Paraglaciecola sp. L3A3: one gene and its partner. The protein of the gene in region 2 interacts with the protein of the main gene of each other region in a pairwise test. Links are inferred from orthologs where the notes say so. Each region holds a gene or a part of one and is shown on either strand. Other genes may lie near its edges.

Region 1 (6,859 bases), 1.5 Mb from region 2 along the record:
CTTTCGACTGAATAATCGCTTCAAGTTCACCTTGTTCTTTGGCTAAAGCATCAAAGTCAGCGCCTTCTTCGGCATATTCAGCATAAACTTCATCAATGCGTTTAAGTGCATGGACTACGTCTTGTACTGCTTCTTCAATGTTGCCACGCACGTCTTTAGTTTCGTCTAGTTGTGGTTCTTGAGGAAGATAACCAATTTTTAATCCAGTTTGCGGGATAGCTTCACCTTCAATATCCGTGTCTATGCCAGCCATTATTTTAAGTAAGGTTGATTTACCTGAGCCATTCAAACCTAATACGCCGATTTTTGCGCCAGGGAAAAAGCTTAAAGAGATATTTTTTAAGATATGTTTACCAGGTGGAACGACTTTTCCGACCCGTAACATGCTGTATACGTATTGTGCCATTTATTGTTTCTCTAGATAAATTTTAGATAGTTTAATTCACCCTGCCTGCTGGGTAAAAGGTATTGTGTAGTTTTGTTTTAAGTTTATTTCTAGTGTTTAGGTTTATTTAATACCAATTCGCCAATACTTGTGCATAGAAAAACAATGGAAAAACATTTAAAAACAATTGTCGATATCAATTCCAATTAGTAATTTAAGTTAAATAATTGATTAATATCGATTCATATAAGTAAACTATCTTCTTTAAAAATTATGTCTAATTATTAGATGCCAATAATTAGACATTAAATTGGTACTTAGCCATAAGGAAACATCAATAATATGAAAACAATGAATTGGGGAGTGTTAGGCCCAGGTAGTATTGCACAAACATTTGCTGAAGCAATCAGTCAGTCAGAGCATGGTAAGCTAACTGCTGTAGCGAGTCGTTCGGTTGAACGGGGTCAGGCGTTCGCTAAAACCTATAATGTTCCTACTGTTTATACTAGTTATGAAGACTTGGTGAATGATCCAAATATCGATATTATTTATATTGCCACGCCCCATAGTTTTCATTATCCCCAAGCTAAGTTATGTCTAGAAGCAGGTAAACATGTATTGTTGGAAAAACCATCCACCATCAATACCCAACAAATTCAGATTTTGACAAAACTCGCTCAGCAAAAAAATTTATTTTTACAAGAAGCTATTTGGACTCGGTTTATGCCTTGTTTAGCCAAGGTTAAAGAAAAAATTGAGCAAGGTGTAATAGGCGATATTCAGTATATCACTTCAACCATTGGTTTTGCTTTTCAACATAGAAAAGAAACGCGCTTGTACGATCCTAAACTAGGTGGCGGAGCTTTGTTAGATTTGGGATTATATCCCATAGCGGTTAGTCAAGCTTTGCTTGGTGAACAGCCTAATGTGATCCAAGCTATGGGGCGCGTAGGTGAAAGACAAATAGACGAAAGTACTTTGGTCAACATGCATTATCCGTCAGGACGTTATTCTCAGTTTACTTGTTCAGCTACAGGCCATTGTCCAAATACCATGACTATTGTTGGCTCAGACGGCAATATCGTGTTGCCGGCTATGTTTTGGGATACCGACCAAGCACATATCTATGATTTAAATGGTTTAGTTGAAACCATTGATATGCCACATCAAGTAAACGGATTTGAATATCAAATAGAAGAATCAATGCGTTGTATCCAAGCCGGTAAGCATTTTAGTGACTTGATGACCCACGATGAAAGTATCGGCATTATCCAAATTATGGATGAAGTTCGTCAACAAATTGGTCTGCAATTTTGTGCAGAAATCGAAGCACTTTAAGGTCTACAAATACTGTCGGGTTTGCGTTACAACTTTTGGTTGTTTCTCATGCCCGATTGCAAGTATACAAATGTGTAAAAATCACTAAAATGACCGCTGTTTTATTTCCCTTTTTATATATCCCTGATTTTGAGGAAACCTAATGCTTACACGTGATATGAATATTGCTGATTTCGATCCAGAATTGTACCAAGCAATTCAACATGAAAACCTACGCCAAGAGCAACATATTGAACTCATTGCTTCTGAAAACTATTGCAGCCCACGTGTGCTTGAAGCCCAAGGCTCTCAGCTAACTAACAAATATGCCGAAGGGTATCCTCACAAACGTTATTACGGTGGTTGTGAATACGTAGATATTGCTGAAGATCTAGCCATTGAACGTGCTAAACAATTGTTCGGTTGTGATTATGCTAACGTTCAGCCACATGCTGGTTCACAAGCTAACTCAGCTGTATTTATGGCGTTATTGAATGCTGGTGATACTGTTTTAGGCATGAGCTTAGCTCACGGTGGTCACTTGACTCACGGCGCATCTGTTAGTTTTTCAGGTAAAACTTACAATGCGGTTCAATATGGATTAAACCCAGATACGGGTGAAATCGATATGGCGCAAGTTGAAGCTTTGGCCATTGAACATAAACCTAAAATGATCATCGGCGGTTTCTCTGCTTATTCAGGTATTGTTGATTGGCAGAAATTCCGTGAAATCGCTGACAAAGTAGGTGCATATCTATTAGTTGATATGGCGCACGTTGCAGGTTTAGTAGCAGCGGGTGTTTATCCAAGCCCTATGGCTCATGCACACGTTGTCACTACTACTACTCACAAAACCTTAGCGGGTCCTCGTGGTGGTTTGATTCTATCTGCTTGTGGCGATGAAGCTATTTATAAAAAGCTAAATAGTGCGGTTTTCCCTGGTGGACAAGGTGGTCCTTTGTGTCACGTGATTGCTGCTAAAGCCGTGGCATTTAAAGAAGCGTTACAACCAGAATTTAAAGTGTACCAACAGCAAGTGGTGAAAAACGCCAAAGCTATGGTGGCTGTTATTCAAGAACGTGGACACAAAGTTGTGTCTGGCGGAACCGACAATCACTTGTTCTTATTAGATTTGATTGGCAAAGAATACACTGGTAAAGATGCTGACGCGGCACTAGGAGCGGCTAACATTACAGTGAATAAAAACTCTGTACCTAATGATCCACGTTCACCGTTTGTGACCAGTGGTTTACGTATTGGTTCTCCGGCTATCACACGTCGCGGTTTTAAAGAAGAGCAAGCAAAACAAGTGGCTAACTGGATCTGTGATGTGTTGGATAACATTAACGATCAAGCTGTGATTGCTCGTGTTAAAGGTGAAGTTGTCGCTTTGTGTGAAGCTTTCCCTGTTTATGGCTAGATAATTAAATATCAGCTAAAACATATATACATATTATTAAAGCCGACCTAGTGTCGGCTTTTTTTGTATATCTTGTATGCCTAGAGGCTGATTTTTGTTAATTTAGGCGAATTAATCCGTTTTAATTAGAAATCACTATGTATTGCCCATTTTGTTCTGTGCAAGAAACTAAAGTTATTGATTCTCGTTTGGTGGCTGATGGCAGTCAGGTTAGACGCAGACGTGAATGTACAATTTGTAAAGAACGTTTTACTACTTTTGAAATGGCTGAGTTGGTAATGCCTAGAGTGGTTAAACGGGATGGTTCCAGAGAACCTTTCAACGAAGATAAGTTACGTGCAGGTTTGCAACGGGCATTAGAAAAACGCCCTGTGAGCACCGAGCAGGTTGAACAATGTATTAGTCGTTTAAAGTCTTCTTTACGGGCCACTGGTGAGCGCGAAATCAGCAGTGAATTTTTAGGCAACCTAATTATGAATGCTTTAAAAGAGTTAGATAAAGTGGCTTATGTGCGTTTTGCTTCTGTATATCGTTCTTTTGAAGATATCCGTGAGTTTGGCGAAGAGATTGCCCGCTTAGGCGACTAAGCCTTATCTTATTATTCAATTTATTGGTTTTAAATGTCAGAGACAAAATTTTCAAAGTTAGACCACCAGTTCATGGCCCGCGCTATTCAGTTGGCTAAACGTGGTCAGTTTACGACCTCGCCTAATCCTAATGTGGGCTGTGTAATAGCAGATATTACTGGCAACATTGTCGGTGAAGGCTGGCATCACAAAGCCGGTACAGCTCATGCAGAAGTACATGCTTTAAGGCAAGCAGGTGAGCTTGCAAAAGGTGCAACCGCTTATGTCACCCTAGAGCCTTGTAGTCATCAAGGGCGAACACCTCCATGTGCTGATGCTTTGATCCATAGTCAAGTTGGCCGAGTGGTGATTGCCATGGAAGATCCTAACCCTTTGGTTTCAGGTGAGGGAGTACAGAAATTAAAAAATGCCGGTATTGTCACTGCAACAGGTTTATTAACCTCTGCTGCTGAACAACTTAATCGGGGTTTTATTAAACGAATGAAAACCGGTCAACCTTGGGTAACAGTCAAATTAGCTTCTACCTTAGACGGTAAAACCGCCTTGCAAAATGGCTTAAGTCAATGGATCACCGGCCCGATGGCCCGCCAAGATGTGCAACGTCATAGAGCAAAAAGCTGCGCTATTTTATCTGGCTCGGGTACTGTGATGGCCGATAACCCCTCACTTAACGTGCGATATGCCGAGTTAGGTTTATCCGCCGATGACTTACTTCTAGGTAATCTGCGCCAACCCCTAAGGGTGATTTTAGATGGCCGTAATCAGTTACCTAGCAGTTTAGTTTGTTTGCAGTCTATACAGAAAAATCAAGCAGGTGATGTGTTATTAATTAATGGCCAAGTAAGTCAACATGAATTTGCAGAGCACGTCGAGCAATGGCAAGCGCCCTTTAATAATAACAAATTGGACTTGCCTGCAGTGATGTCTAAACTCTCAGATATGCAATTAAATCATATTTGGGTTGAGGCAGGAGCTAAGTTAGCAGGTGCTTTGTTACAAAATAATCTGGTTGATGAATTGATTTTGTACCAAGCGCCCAAATTAATAGGGGCAGCCGGTCAAAATCTTTTTGATATTTTACCTATCGAGTCAATGCAAGAGGTGGTGGATTTGTCTATCACCGATGTGAGGCAAGTGGGCGAGGATATTAAAATCACCGCGCTGCTTAACAAGAAGTCAGTTAATTAGTATTCAGTTAATCAAAAATAAAGTTATCGAGAGACTATGTTTACCGGAATTATTGAAGATGTAGGTGTCATCAAAAGTTTAACCCCTACAGGTGAAGACATTAGGTTGTCGATAGACGTCAACAAATTAGACATGAGCGACGTTAAACTGGGTGACAGTATAGCCAATAACGGTGTGTGTTTAACGGTTGTCGCTATGTCGTCTAACGGTTTTAGTGCTGATGTGTCCCATGAGACAATTAAGCGTACAGGGTTTGTTGCCTATAAAGCCGGTCATAAAGTTAATTTAGAAAAGGCATTGCAAGCTAACAGCCGTTTAGGTGGCCACATAGTCAGTGGTCATGTGGATGGGGTAGGCCAAGTATTGTCGGTGACAACTGTGGGTCGGTATGTTGAAATTTGGCTTAAAGCTCCTGATGAATTAGCTAAATACCTTGCAGAAAAAGGGTCAATTACTGTGGATGGGGTTAGCCTGACAGTGAACCAAGTGAATGGCGCTAAATTTTTGCTGACACTTATTCCCCATAGTTTACAAGAAACCATTATTGGCTCTTATAAAGTGGGCACTAAAGTGAATCTAGAAGTCGATGTAATTGCCCGTTATTTAGAAAGATTAATCATGGGTGACAAAGCAGCACAAGAGCAAAATGATAATGCTAAAAGCGATATTAGTATGGCGTTTTTAGCTGAAAATGGTTTTTTAAGATAAAAAATTTAAATCTATCCCTAATGCGTTAAACCTATTGGTTTTAACAATTACCAAGTCAATAAAGAAAGTGAATTATGTTACTCAATAGCTGTGAAGAAATAATTGAAGATATTCGTCAAGGTAAAATGGTTATCTTGATGGATGATGAAGATCGCGAAAATGAAGGCGATCTAATCATGGCCGCAGAACATGTTACGCCTGAAGCGATTAATTTTATGGTGACACATGCAAGAGGTTTAGTATGTTTACCTATGACAGCAGAACGCTGTCGCGCACTTAACCTACCTTTGATGGTAGATAACAATGGCGCACAATTTTCCACTAATTTTACTGTTTCTATTGAGGCGGCAGAAGGTGTGACCACAGGTATTTCTGCCGCAGACCGAGCTAAAACAGTATTAGCCGCAGTGGGCAAAAATGCGCAGGCCAAAGATATAGTGCAGCCAGGGCATATTTTTCCCTTAATCGGTAAAGAAGGCGGTGTGTTAAACCGAGCTGGGCATACGGAAGCGGGCATTGATTTAGCCCGTTTAGCTGGTTGTGAACCCGCTTCTGCCATTGTTGAAATTTTAAATGAAGACGGCAGCATGGCTAGACGTCCAGAATTAGAGCAGTTTGCGATTAAACATGGTCTGAAAATAGGTACTATTGCTGCTCTTATTGAATATAGAAACTTAAATGAAACCACTATTCAGCAAGTCGCAAAATGTAAATTACCCACTGAATATGGTGAGTTTGATCTCGTCACTTATAAAGATGTTATCGACAATCAAGTACACTTTGCTATGTGTAAAGGCCAAATCAAAGGTGATGAGCCTGTTTTAGTCAGAGTGCATTTACAAAATTCTTTGAGTGACTTATTGGGCTCTCAACGTTCAGTTTCCCGCAGTATGGGATTATCTGAGGCCATTAAAACCATTGCAGAAAATGGCGGTGTGTTGGTGGTGCTGGGCAAAGAAGAAGATCTGTTGTCGCAAGTGAAATTGTTTGAAGCTGAAGATAATGGCGAGCAGCCAGTGACACCTGCTTGGCAGGGGTCGTCGAGAACAGTCGGCGTTGGTAGTCAAATTTTAGCTAGTTTAGGCGTGAAAAAAATGCGCTTATTAAGTAAACCTAAAAAGTATCATGCCTTATCTGGATACGGTTTAGAGGTGGTTGAGTACGTAGAAGTTTAACTCTGTTTGTTATAACAAATAGAACTGAAAATTTCGCAATATTTTAAACTATGGATGTGCTAAACTGCGCGCCGATTTT
Region 2 (6,541 bases):
TCTGTTTACTCACTATAATGGTTTAATTATTGTATTTTTTGTACATTTACTGTACAAATTACAGCGTAATCACTAAATAGTTACTTGCTGAAGGCAAGTTGGGGCTTTTTTATTAACATGGCAATCTTGTGAATTTATTACTGATAAATGGTCCGAATCTCAATATGTTAGGTAAACGTGAACCTGAAACTTATGGTTCACAGAGTCTCGAACAAATTAATGATGAGATAAACCTATATGCCGAAACTCTCGGCATCTCAGTTACTCATGTGCAGTCAAATGCTGAACATGTATTAATTGATACTATCCATAGTGCGTTTCAAAAGATCGACTTTATTGTAATTAATCCTGGAGCATTCACTCATACCAGTGTTGCTTTGCGAGATGCCCTGTTAAGTGTTTCGATTCCCTTTATTGAGGTGCATTTATCGAACGTACATGCAAGAGAACCTTTTAGACAACATTCATATTTATCGGATGTGGCGCAAGGTGTGATTTGTGGCTTAGGTTCACAAGGTTACAAATTTGCTATCGCTGCCGCGAAAAATTTTTTAAAGAAATAAAATCAACAACACTCAGTAGTTGATGACTAGATTAGAGAGAGAATAATGGATATACGTAAAATAAAAAAACTGATTGAGCTGGTGGAAGAGTCTGGCATATCTGAATTAGAAATTACCGAAGGTGAAGAATCGGTTCGCATCCATCGCGGTGGCGCTGCCAGTCAAATGATGGCTCCTATGCAATATGCAGCTCCACAACAACAAGTTGCGGCACCAGCACCTGTTGCTGCGGTTGAAGCCCCAGCTGCTGCCCCGGCAATCACTGGCCATGTTATGAATTCTCCTATGGTTGGTACTTTTTATCGTTCATCTTCTCCTGAAGCAAAACCTTTTGTTGAAGTGGGACAAAAAGTTAATGTGGGTGATACCTTGTGTATTATCGAAGCAATGAAAATGATGAATCAAATTGAAGCTGATAAATCAGGTGTTGTGACACAAATTTTAGTGGACAACCAAGAGCCAGTAGAATTTGATCAACCTATGTTTGTGATTGAATAAAAGGCGTATGACTATGCTTAAAAAAGTCCTTATCGCAAACCGTGGTGAAATTGCTTTACGCATATTACGTGCATGTAAAGAATTAGGCATTAAAACTGTAGCTGTGCACTCAACTGCAGATGAAACGCTTAAACATGTATTGTTAGCTGATGAAACAATTTGTATTGGTAAAGCTTCCGCCACTGAAAGTTATCTTAATATTCCACGAATAATTGCTGCTGCAGAAGTAACAGATGCCGACGGTATTCACCCAGGTTATGGCTTTTTGGCAGAAAACGCAGACTTTGCTGACGCCATAGAAAAAAGCGGGTTTGTGTTTATTGGCCCTACAGCCGAAACCATTAATTTAATGGGTGACAAAGTTTCAGCGATTAGATCGATGAAAGCTGCTGGTGTGCCATGTGTGCCTGGTTCTGACGGCCCATTAGGCCCTGATGAAGAGCGTAATAAAGAATTAGCTCGAGGCATTGGTTATCCCATCATAGTGAAAGCTGCTGGTGGTGGTGGTGGTCGTGGTATGCGTGTGGTCCGTAGTGAAGAAGAATTAATTTCGTCCATCGCTATGACTAAAAGTGAAGCCGGCGCAGCCTTTAACAATGACGTAGTTTACATGGAGAAATTCCTAGAAAACCCACGTCATGTCGAAATTCAAATTTTAGCGGATGGTCAAGGTAACGCGATTCATTTAGGTGAGCGTGATTGTTCAATGCAAAGACGTCATCAAAAAGTAGTTGAAGAAGCCCCAGCACCAGGTATCACTCCTGAAATGCGTGCAAAAATTGGCGCAAGATGTTGCCAAGCATGTGTTGAAATTGGTTATCGCGGCGCAGGTACCTTTGAGTTCTTATTCGAAAATGATGAGTTCTATTTCATTGAAATGAATACCCGTATTCAGGTTGAACATCCAGTATCAGAAATGATTACAGGTGTAGATTTAATCAAAGAACAACTACGTATTGCTTCGGGTCAAAAACTGACTATCAGTCAAGACGATATAGTGGTAAAAGGTTTTGCAATCGAATGTCGTATTAACGCAGAGGATTCAAAAACCTTTATCCCAAGTCCTGGACAGATCACTAAATTTCACGCTCCTGGCGGTTTAGGTGTGAGATGGGATTCGCATATCTATGCTGGTTATACTGTACCTCCATATTATGACTCTATGATAGGCAAATTAATCACTTATGGTGAAACTCGCGATGTTGCCATTGCCAGAATGCGCCATGCCTTAGATGAGTTAGTGATTGGTGGCATCAAAACTAATGTTGATTTGCAAAAGAGCATTATGGCCGATGAGGCTTTTGCTGCTGGTGGCGCTAATATTCATTACCTAGAGAAAAAATTAGGCATGGATGGCCATTAGTTACTTTGTTAACTAATTAAGGTTATTTAAAACAGGGGCTTAAACGCCCCTTTTTTATAGTTGTCGTTTTATTACTTCAACCACTTCTTTTGTGCCTGTACTAATTTCATTAATTGCGTTACCTGTTTGTTCAACTAACCCCATTCCAGCTTTTGAGCTTTCTACAACTATTTCCATTAATTTCACAGCTTCAGACGCAAGATTATTATTTTCTTTCACCACGTTATCTATTTCAGCGGTAGATTTACTGGTTCTCGCTGCTAACTGACGAACTTCATCGGCCACTACAGCAAAACCTCTACCTTGCTCACCAGCTCTAGCTGCTTCTATTGCCGCATTTAAAGCCAATAAATTAGTTTGATCTGCTATTGCTGAAATCGTATTTACAATATTACTAATTTGTTCTGATTGATTGCTAAGAGAATTAATACTAGTGGCCGTTGTAGCTAAACCATTAGAAACTTGAGACATGGCAATAATTGCCTCATTTACTATACCTAAACCTTTTTGCGATATTTGGTCGGTATTCATTAAGGACTCAAATGCAATTTGGCTAGCTTTTTGTGAAGTTATAACAGTATCTGTGATATCGGTGGCAAACTTAACCACTGTAGTTATTTGCCCATCAGCATTAAAAATTGGATTGTAAGTTGCTTCTAGCCAAATTGGCTGCCCCGTTTTATCTAATCTTTTGAACTTACCAGATAAAAACTGCCCTTGGTTTAGGTTCTGCCACATTTCTCTGTATTGGCCAGAGTTAACATATTCAGGGGTGCAAAACATTTTATGATGATGTCCAACAAGTTCTGATTCGGTGTAACCTGTAGTAGTTAAAAAATTATCGTTACATTTTAATATAGTACCATTTAAATCAAATTCTATTACAGCCATTGATCTTCGCACTGAGTTAACCATACTTTTTAACTCTTTCATATGAGTCACAGTATCGGTAACGTCAGAAGCAATTTTTATGACTTTTTCGACTTGTCCAGTACTATCAAAAACTGGGCAATAACTCGCAGCTAACCATATTTTTTTGCCCGATCTAGTAATACGTTCGAACTCTCCCTTCATCGCTTTACCACTGCCAAGGCTTAGCCAAAAATCCCTGTAATCAATGCTATTGATTAATTCAGGTGAGCAAAACATTTTGTGGTGATTACCTACGATTTGCTCAGAGCTATACTCCATAGTTTTTGCAAAATTTTCATTTGCCTTAAGAATATGACCACTGGGAGAAAACTCTATTATTGCCATAGAAGTAGACAAGGCATTTATCATCAAATTTTTAGCAGTCAGTTCACTTTCTTTTTTAAAAAGTTGGTTTTCTAGTTCTTTGTTTTTCTTCTGAAACCACATTAAGTTTTTCTCACATAAAAAAGCATCCACCTTAACAGGTCGGATTTGTATTGGATATAAAACCAAAGTAGTACTATTTGTATATTTTCTAGGCATTAATCCACTTAACGATTTTACATCTATTTAAAATTAACGGTTAAAAAAGAATGATCTGCTCTACAGATTATTATTCATTTAACTAGTGATATACTAACTGACAAATTATTAGCTCGAATATAAAGATGCCTTGGATCCAACTTAAAATTAATCATCAAGCTGAATATGCCGAACAAATCGGTGATATGTTATCGGCAAATGGTGCACAAGCTGTTACTTTTGTCGATGCAAAAGACACTCCCATGTACGAACCCAAACCAGGTGAAGTAATGTTGTGGCCAGACACTCAAGTGGTGGGTTTATACGACGCCAATCACGATATGCAGCGAGTGATTTCTCAATTAGAAAAGTCAAAAATATTAGGTAAAAACTTCAACCACAAACTCGATCAATTAGAAGACAAAGATTGGGAAAGAGAGTGGATGGAAAACTTTCATCCAATGCAATTTGGTAAGCGTTTGTGGATTTGCCCTAGTTGGCGCGACGTACCTGATCCAAATGCAGTAAACGTTATGCTCGACCCTGGTCTTGCCTTTGGTACAGGTACTCACCCAACCACTAGTTTATGTTTAAGATGGTTAGACAACTTAGAATTAAGCCAATCTTTAGTAGTCGACTTTGGCTGTGGCTCAGGTATTTTGGGCATAGCGGCTTTAAAATTAGGAGCTAAACGAGTGGTAGGTATCGATATTGACCCTCAAGCCCTATTGGCTAGCCAAGACAACGCTAATCGTAATAATATAGGCCATATGATTGAGCTTTATTTACCCCAAGATCAACCCGTATTAGAAGCCGATGTAGTACTAGCCAATATTTTAGCTGCCCCTCTCAGAGAGTTAAGAGAAGTCATTACCGCTTATTGTAAACCCGGCGGTAAATTAGTGTTGTCGGGTATTCTAGATAACCAAGCCGAAGAAATTAACCAATTGTATAGCCAAGACTTCGACATGGAACCGATAGAAATTGACGGAGAATGGGCCAGAGTGTCAGGGGTTAAACGTTAAGCACTTAAAAGCCTAATAACAAAACTCTTGCTTACATTTATTTGAGTTCAGGGCTTCACCGGACTCTTGAATTTTCTGTTAATATCAACAACAAATGTTGTCCCTGTAATTTTGGAATTTAGATGTCAAAACGAACAATACGTATTGCTACCCGTAAGAGTGCACTCGCTCTGTGGCAAGCAGATTATGTAAAAGCCGCCTTGCTCAATGCTCATGCAGATTTACAAGTAGAGCTTGTACCCATGAGTACTCAAGGGGATATCATTCTAGATACGCCACTGGCTAAAATTGGTGGTAAAGGTCTATTTATTAAAGAATTAGAAGTGGCCATGACAGAAGGTCGTGCCGACATAGCCGTGCATTCGATGAAAGACGTGCCGGTTGAATTTCCTGAGGGGTTTGGTTTACATGCTATCTGCGAGCGCGAAAACCCTTTTGATGCATTTGTCTCGAATAACTTTGCTAGTTTAGATGCGCTACCTCAAAACGCCGTAGTAGGTACGTCAAGCCTTAGACGTCAATGCCAATTACGTAAGCGTAGACCAGATTTAGTGATCAAAGATTTGCGCGGCAATGTGAATACCCGTTTAGCAAAGCTAGATGCCGGTGAGTACGACGCTATTGTTCTAGCAGCTGCAGGGTTAATTCGTTTAGGTATGCTTGGGCGTATTACTCACGAAATTCCTTTTGATGTGTCTTTGCCTGCTGTTGGCCAAGGGGCTGTGGGCATTGAATGCCGTAACGACGATCAAGAGCTAATTGCATTACTTGCACCATTGAATCATACCGAAACCTCAATTCGAGTTCGCGCCGAGCGCGCCATGAACGCTAAGTTAAATGGCGGCTGCCAAGTGCCTATTGGCAGTTTTGCGGTAATCAATAAAAATGCCAACAGTGAACAAGTTACCCTTAAAGGCTTAGTGGGTTCGGTAGATGGTCAAACTCTTTTGTATGCAGAACAAACTGGCAGTATCGAACAAGCCGAACAAATAGGTGAGCAAGTCGCAGATAAGTTACTTGCCCAAGGCGCAGGAGACATTCTTGCAGCCTTACATGACTAAGATTAATTTAGGATGAGTAATTTAGGATAATAAGCAATGTTTTTACTCCTTAGGCCGCAAGCAAAATGCCAAACAAGTGCTGCGGCTTTCCAGCAGGCAGGTTTAACTGCTGTGGCCTGCGGTTTAATTGATACTGTATTAGATCAACAAGCCGTGGCGCAGTTACCGGAAAAAATTCAATCTTTAGGTCGTGCTACTTATAACGAACATTTAATTTTAGTTACTAGTACAGTGGCTGCCGAGCAATGTGTTTTATTCAAGCAGCAATGGCCAAACAATTGCCTATTTTTTGCAGTAGGCGAGAGCACTGGCAAGTTATTAACCCAAGGCGGCATCAATAATATTGTTCCCAAAGAAGCGCGAACTGAAGGTTTACTTGGCTTACCTGAGCTAAATAACATAGAAAACAAAAGTGTTATTATTATGAAGGGGTACGGCGGGCGGGAGCTGTTGCGCGACACATTACTCAACCGTGCAGCACTGGTGCAAGAGTGGGAAGTATATAAAAGACAACAAGTTGCTAAACCTTTGTCCACACAAGACTGGCAAGAGAGTCAAATTAGTTGCATTATTGCTACCAGTGGTGAAGTTATTCAA

The links. The genes of interacting proteins can lie anywhere in the genome.
Region 1: the proteins of accC (region 2) and ribD interact in binary tests that used the Escherichia coli proteins (3 or more experiments, as listed by UniProt). The link is inferred for Paraglaciecola sp. L3A3 from one-to-one orthologs.

What each region holds. Positions count from the first base shown.
Region 1 is NZ_CP047023.1:3,550,672-3,557,530, reverse strand. The notes cover bases 2,962-5,819. They hold ribD (bifunctional diaminohydroxyphosphoribosylaminopyrimidine deaminase/5-amino-6-(5-phosphoribosylamino)uracil reductase RibD), read left to right. Parts: upstream 2,962-3,742; coding sequence 3,743-4,897; downstream 4,898-5,819. Other genes in these bases: ribBA (bifunctional 3,4-dihydroxy-2-butanone-4-phosphate synthase/GTP cyclohydrolase II), read left to right, coding at 5,680-5,819; GQR87_RS14745 (riboflavin synthase), read left to right, coding at 4,934-5,605; nrdR (transcriptional regulator NrdR), read left to right, coding at 3,260-3,709; glyA (serine hydroxymethyltransferase), read left to right, coding at 2,962-3,122. In the rest of the region: energy-dependent translational throttle protein EttA, read right to left, coding at 1-406; GQR87_RS14765 (Gfo/Idh/MocA family protein), read left to right, coding at 728-1,723; more of glyA, read left to right, coding at 1,866-2,961; more of ribBA, read left to right, coding at 5,820-6,780. UniProt on the Escherichia coli protein: Converts 2,5-diamino-6-(ribosylamino)-4(3h)-pyrimidinone 5'-phosphate into 5-amino-6-(ribosylamino)-2,4(1h,3h)-pyrimidinedione 5'-phosphate.
Region 2 is NZ_CP047023.1:5,032,557-5,039,097, forward strand. Bases 422-3,249 are described here. They hold accC (acetyl-CoA carboxylase biotin carboxylase subunit), read left to right. Parts: upstream 422-1,074; coding sequence 1,075-2,424; downstream 2,425-3,249. Other genes in these bases: aroQ (type II 3-dehydroquinate dehydratase), read left to right, coding at 422-563; accB (acetyl-CoA carboxylase biotin carboxyl carrier protein), read left to right, coding at 609-1,061; GQR87_RS22600 (PAS domain-containing methyl-accepting chemotaxis protein), read right to left, coding at 2,479-3,249. Outside these bases: more of aroQ, read left to right, coding at 129-421; more of GQR87_RS22600, read right to left, coding at 3,250-3,879; prmA (50S ribosomal protein L11 methyltransferase), read left to right, coding at 4,005-4,883; hemC (hydroxymethylbilane synthase), read left to right, coding at 5,006-5,944; GQR87_RS20990 (uroporphyrinogen-III synthase), read left to right, coding at 5,981-6,541. UniProt on the Escherichia coli protein: This protein is a component of the acetyl coenzyme A carboxylase complex; first, biotin carboxylase catalyzes the carboxylation of the carrier protein and then the transcarboxylase transfers the carboxyl group to form malonyl-CoA.